Regions from separate parts of the Arsenophonus sp. aPb genome, predicted to be linked through region 2. Evidence: riboswitches for the same ligand, from Rfam matches in the RefSeq annotation. Region 2 holds a riboswitch; the other holds the start of a gene.
The links. Region 2 has a riboswitch for thiamine pyrophosphate ahead of thiB (thiamine ABC transporter substrate binding subunit). Riboswitches for the same ligand answer to the same signal wherever they lie in the genome.
Positions count from the first base shown of each region.

Region 1 (3,433 bases), 790 kb from region 2:
CATAACCTGGCGCGATATCGGTGGTTAAAGGCCCTAAAGTATAGAATGGCGCTTCATGACAATGGGTTAATTCTTCCGTCATATTACGGCGGATCATTTGCATTGGGATATGACCAGGGCCTTCAATCATAACTTGAACATCATGTTGCCAGGCTATCTTAGTTAATTCGCCTAATGTATATAATTCAGCAAATTGCGCTTCATCATTGGCGTCTTGTAAAGAGCCAGGTCGTAATCCATCGCCAAGGGACAAAGAGACATCATAAGCGGCACAGATTGCACAGATTTCCTCGAAATGGCTATACAAAAAGTTTTCCTGATGATGGGATAAACACCATTTCGCCATAATTGAGCCACCGCGAGAAACAATACCGGTTAATCGATTGGCGGTCATTGGTACATAACGTAATAAAACACCGGCATGGATAGTAAAATAATCTACACCTTGTTCGGCTTGCTCAAGAAGGGTGTCGCGAAATATTTCCCAGCTCAAATTTTCTGCAACGCCATTAACTTTTTCCAATGCTTGGTAGATTGGCACTGTACCAATGGGAACAGGGCTATTACGCAACAGCCATTCTCTCGTTTCATGGATGTAACGGCCGGTCGATAAATCCATAACGGTATCTGCTCCCCAATGTGTTGCCCAAATTAGTTTTTCAATTTCTTCTTCAATTGATGAAGTTACGGAGGAATTGCCGATATTAGCATTGACTTTCACCAAAAAATTTCGGCCAATAATCATTGGCTCGGATTCAGGATGGTTAATATTGGCTGGAATAATGGCACGTCCAGCAGCAACTTCTTGTCGAACAAATTCAGGGGTAATGTTGTTTGGCAGAGTAGCACTAAAGCTTTGACCAGGATGCTGTTGAGTTAATATTTTACTATTGATACGCTCCCGTCCCATATTTTCGCGGATCGCAATAAATTCCATTTCAGGTGTGATTATCCCTTGACGAGCATAGTGCAATTGCGTGACTCTTTTTCCGCTTTTGGCCCTTAATGGTTGTGGTCGGTAATTGAAACGTAGATGATTCAATCCGACATCAGCGAGTCGTTGTTGGGTAAAATAAGAGCTGGGCTTTTTAACTGGCTCAGTATCATTGCGATCGGAAATCCAATGTTGGCGGCATTTTTTTAAACCTACTTTAATATCCACTGTGATATCAGGATCGCCATAGGCACCTGAAGTATCATAAACAGGTATTGCCTCATTCTTTTCAAACAAAGGATTATCTTTTGTACCACCAACCAAGGTCGGAGAAAGTTGAATTTCACGCATAGGAACTTGGGTATTATAGTGATAACCTGTTAAATAGATCCGTTTTGAGTGGGGAAAACTGATATTTTGTAGGTTATCGAGAAAACGTTGTGCCGCTTCTCGTTGTGCTTTTCGTAGGGAACTGGTATTTGTTTTAACGCCAATATCACTGGTTGCAATAATATTCTTAGACATAGCAAATTCCTAAAATCATTACAAAGAGTTCACATAAAAGAGATAAATTGTATTGAGAAATTGCTTGTCTGGAGCTCGGTGAGAGTAATAGTATAATAATTGCGCTACTTACTTTTGATAAGTCAAAATCGCAGGTTGATTACTCTTGTTCCCTTCGCAGGTATTAGCCTGATCAGGTTCCGCGGATCCCGAATTAACGGTCTCAGCCTGTAGATAATGTTGAACCTACTAGGCACTCCGACAAGATAATGCCAGTATATAAGAGAGATAATGAAAACTGCAATGGATAACTTCTTCATTAAATAGCCGTTAAACAGAATAGTTACTCGATATTGATGAAAATGGGTTAGCCTATATTAACTAGGATCAAGCAAGACATACATTTAAAATTCACCAATAAATAAGATATAGAAGAACTGAGTTATATGATTAGAAAACAATTAACCGGAACAGAAACAGGTTGGTGGGTTGTTAGTGCTGGCGGTCGAATTTGGTTACCAAAGGGTGACTTACCGAAAGGTTCAGCCCAATTCTGGTCATTAATAGGAAAAGAGGCTCTCCCTATTGGTGAATGGCAGGCGGAAACGATTTGGTTAATTATGGCAAAATCACCAACGGATATGTGTTCACCACGACGGATTGCAAATGAAGATGAGGGGCTATTTAAACTGGTTGGACGTGGTATTCAACTGGCAGAATTTTATCGTTCGCACCATTATTGTGGCTATTGCGGCAACAAAATGACAACTAGCTTAACCGAATGGGCATGTTTATGTGGTCATTGTCATGAGCGCTATTATCCGCAAATTGCACCCTGTATTATTGTTGCTATTCGGCGTGCTGATCATATCTTATTAGCACAACATCGGCGTCATAAAAAAAAGCCAATATTTACTGTATTAGCAGGATTTGTTGAACTAGGTGAAACGATTGAAGAAGCGGTGAAAAGGGAAGTAAAAGAAGAAAGTAATATTGAAATTAGCAATATTCGTTATATTGCTTCCCAACCATGGCCTTTTCCTCATTCATTAATGATCGGTTTTTTAGCTGATTATGCGAGTGGTAAAATACAGGCCAATCCTGATGAGTTAATTAGTGCGGACTGGTATCATCATAATAAATTACCGCTAATACCGCCTCCTGATACCATTGCTCGCCGTTTGATTGAAGATACACTGGCTTTATGTCGACAAGAGAATAATGACTTATATAAATAACAATATTAATCACACTATAACTAAGTTGTTGCGCATCTAGGCAACAATAAAAAGGCAAATACACGATGATAATGGCAATTTCTCATTGCCATTTAATGGAGCTAATAATGTCTGCATTAACAAATGATCGCTACTTACGCGCGCTATTACGGCAGCCTGTTGATAAAACTCCAGTATGGATGATGCGTCAGGCAGGTCGTTATTTACCTGAATATCGAAAAATTCGTGAGCAAGCTGGTGATTTTCTCTCACTATGCAAAAATACCGAGTTAGCCTGTGAAGTGACATTACAACCTCTACATCGTTTTCCATTAGATGCGGCGATTCTTTTTTCAGATATTCTTACTATTCCTGATGCGATGGGGCTAGGTCTCTATTTTTCAGTAGGAGAAGGGCCTAGGTTCCAGCGTCCTATTGGTTGTTTAGCTGATATAGAGAAACTGCCAATTCCTGATCCAGAACAAGAATTGGTTTACGTAATGAATGCAATACGCGCTATTCGCAAGGCGTTACAAGGCAAAGTGCCATTAATCGGTTTTTCTGGTAGTCCATGGACATTGGCAACTTATATGGTCGAAGGAGGAAGTAGTAAGGCTTTTACCCGCATTAAGAAGCTGATGTATACCGAGCCAAAAACGTTACATTTATTATTGGATAAATTGGCGCAAAGTGTCATTCTTTATTTAAATGCTCAGATACAGTCAGGTGCTCAATCAGTGATGATTTTTGATACTTGGGGTGGTGTATTAACTGGACG
Region 1 covers NZ_CP123499.1:2,999,924-3,003,356, reverse strand. Annotated here, with positions in the region: gene thiC (phosphomethylpyrimidine synthase ThiC) at 1-1,459, opposite strand, end outside; TPP riboswitch at 1,592-1,709, opposite strand; gene nudC (NAD(+) diphosphatase) at 1,885-2,676, shown strand; gene hemE (uroporphyrinogen decarboxylase) at 2,784-3,433, shown strand, end outside.
Region 1: it holds a riboswitch for thiamine pyrophosphate, as region 2 does, so the genes downstream of both, thiC (phosphomethylpyrimidine synthase ThiC) here and thiB (thiamine ABC transporter substrate binding subunit) in region 2, are expected to answer to the same signal.

Region 2 (3,433 bases):
AGGCCCCCCGCCAAGCGTCAGTACAGTAGCAAAACTAGCGAAGCACAGCATAAAAATTAGGGTGGATGTTGGTAAAATTTGTCGTCTAAAATAAGGCCATTCAACAATACGAAAATACTGCCACTGGTTCATGCCTAGTTGCGCGGCAAGCTGGCGTTGCTCAACAGCAATACTTTTTAGTGCGAGCAATAACATTCGGCTAGCTAATGGTAAATTAAAAAAGATATGTGCTAATAAAATACCTTTTAGGCCATAAGGCGTAAATTGGTAATTAATACCTAACCATTGACAAAATTGAGCGATCCATCCCACTCGACCATAGACAGTTAATAAACCAAAAATAGCCACCAGAACAGGCAATACCAGTGTCATCGAGCATAAGCGTAAAAATAGTGTACGACCTGGAAAATGGCGCCGAAAAAGGGCTTTGGCTAAAAATATCGCTGGGATAACCGATAATAAGGTTGATAGTAATGCTTGCCAAAAAGTAAAACCAATAACATGCCATAAATAGCTATCATCAATAAATTCTCGCCAACTTATTTGAGGGGCATGAAACCATAAAGTGCTGAACGTGACTACAGCAATAGTGATTAATAGGCCGGACACGACTATGCCAGGCCAAAGTGAACTGCCTATTGGTGGCTGACGGCATTTTGCCATAAATAGATCCAATCATTGCGATGTTGAGTAATATCTTCTGCATTAAATTGTAATGATTTTTTCGGCACAGGTATTTGTTGATAAACGTTAGGTAAGGGAATATCAATAACCGGATACATCCAATTGGTTGTCGGTAACGTTTTTTGAAAGGTTGGCGATAGCATAAATTGCATGAATTGTTGTGCTAGTTTAGGTTGTTTGCTCGTTGCTAATTGGGCAGCCACTTCAATTTGCAGATAGTGCCCCTCACTAAATATTGCTGCGGCATAATTATTTTTTTTATCATTTAACAGATGAAAACCGGGTGAAGAGCTATAACTAAGGACAAAGTCACTTTCACCTTTTAAGAACAGTCCATATGATTCGCTCCAACCTTTGGTGACTGTTACGGTTTTTGCGGCTATTTTTTGCCAAGCTTGGACACTATTTTCTGCATAAATTTTTTGTATCCAAAGTAACAACCCTAAGCCTGGTGTACTGGTACGTGGATCTTGATAAATAATTTTCCATGGTTGGGGACTATTAATCAGTTCATCGAGACTTTTTGGTACTTCAGAGACCCGCGTTTTATCATAAATAAAAGCAAAATAACCATAATCGTAAGGGATAAAAATATTGTTATCCCATTTTATGGGTAATTTTAATTGACTAGTGTCTATTCGACTCTCAGTAAATAAGCCAGTTTTTTTTGCCAGATCAATTAAGTTATTATCAAGTCCGAGGACAATATCGGCAGGACTATTTTTTCCTTCCATTCTAAGTCGATTTAATAACGCTACTCCATCATTTAGACCAATTAGTTTGAGCTTACAGTTACATATTTGTTCAAAGGCAGGCTTGATTGTAGGCCCTGGCCCCCAATCTGCAATAAAAGAATCATAAGTGTAAACGGTTAATATCGGTTTTGCTTGGAGCGCGAAAGCCGAACAACAAATTAAGCTAGCACTAACTATTTTTAGTAGTACATTCTTCAATACTCAGTTCTCCTATATAATTAAATAACAGTGATGCTATAGGATCTGAGGAATAGACAGTAATGAAGCTATTTATTGATGAATAAATCATTAGAGTGGCTCAAATCCCTACGCCGATGTTAATCGGATCAGGTTCGACGAGTTTTTCTCAGCCAGCTATTAACAATATTGAACATAGCTAGCACCCCGTTGAGATGACCTTATTGTAAGATGTTATCTTATAATTGCAAATACTATATTTGATAAAGGGTTACCATATAGAGTAGTATGAAACAATAAGCTATCTTTTAAATTTTTAACGAGGTAGTCAGATGGTTGACAATGATGGCTACCGCCCGAATGTAGGAATTGTAATTTGTAATCGACAAGGCCAGGTATTATGGGCTCGTCGCTATGGGCAACATTCATGGCAGTTCCCTCAAGGGGGCATTAATCCTGAAGAATCGCCAGAACAGGCAATGTATCGGGAATTATTCGAAGAGGTTGGGTTGGATCGTAAAGATGTTAAAATATTGGCATCTACCCGGAACTGGTTACGTTACAAATTACCTAAACGTTTGGTGCGTTGGGACACAAAGCCAGTTTGTATTGGGCAAAAGCAACGTTGGTTTTTGTTACAATTGGTTTGTAATGAACATAATATTAATGTGCAAACAAGTAAAACGCCTGAATTTGATAGTTGGCGTTGGGTAAGTTATTGGTATCCTGTTCGTCAGGTTGTTTCTTTTAAACGCGATGTTTATCGACGTGTTATGAAAGAATTTGCTCCGATCGTTATGTCACTGCAAAGTAGTGCAGTGACATCATATAAGAGTTATACCTATAGGCGTAAACGTGGCTAAATAAATTTAATAAAAGTAGATTAATATTTTAATAGCCGCTTTTTGTCGTTTATAAAGCAAAATGAGAGTAGTGAAAGCTACGCTGGTTTATTTTTTGGCAAAATTTGCTCGCCAAAATACGCAGTGAATAAATTGGTTAATGAATTTAATCAATAGAAAACCATTAGATTTTTTAAACAGCATGCATCATGCAATTCTATCAAACTCTATAAAACTAAAGAGTGGAGACGATGAATAATAGTTATATTGTGTTTCCTAATATTGATCCTGTTATATTCTCGATTGGTCCAGTAGCCCTTCATTGGTATGGTTTGATGTATTTGGTGGGATTTGTTTTTGCTCTATGGTTGGCAAAGAGAAGGGCCGGCAAAGCGAATAGCGGTTGGACGAAAAATGAAGTTGAAAATCTGCTCTATATTGGTTTTTTAGGTGTCTTTATTGGCGGGCGTCTTGGCTATGTTTTATTTTATAATTTGCCTGTCTTCCTGAGCAATCCTCTTTATCTATTTAAAGTCTGGGACGGAGGAATGTCTTTTCATGGTGGGTTAATTGGGGTGATATGCGCCATGTGGTGGTATGCTCGTAGGACTCGCCGCCATTTTTTTCAAGTTGCCGATTTTGTTGCGCCACTAATTCCCTTTGGATTAGGCATGGGACGTATTGGTAATTTTATTAATGGCGAGCTTTGGGGACGTGTAACATTAGACACGCCATGGGCAATGTTATTCCCAGGCTCACGGGGAGAAGACATTCAGATTGTCAGTCAGGACCCTTCTTTATTACCAATTTTAGAACAGTATGGTGTATTACCACGGCACCCTTCCCAACTTTATGAGATGTTTTTTGAAGGGATCGTTTTATTTATTATTTTAAATTTGTTTGTTCGTAAGCCCCGTCCAATGGGGAGTGTGTCAGGATTGTTTTTGATTGGTTATGGTGCTTTCCGTATTTTTA
Region 2 covers NZ_CP123499.1:573,474-576,906, forward strand. Annotated here, with positions in the region: gene thiP (thiamine/thiamine pyrophosphate ABC transporter permease ThiP) at 1-663, opposite strand, end outside; gene thiB (thiamine ABC transporter substrate binding subunit) at 636-1,616, opposite strand; TPP riboswitch at 1,725-1,836, opposite strand; gene rppH (RNA pyrophosphohydrolase) at 1,949-2,479, shown strand; gene lgt (prolipoprotein diacylglyceryl transferase) at 2,710-3,433, shown strand, end outside.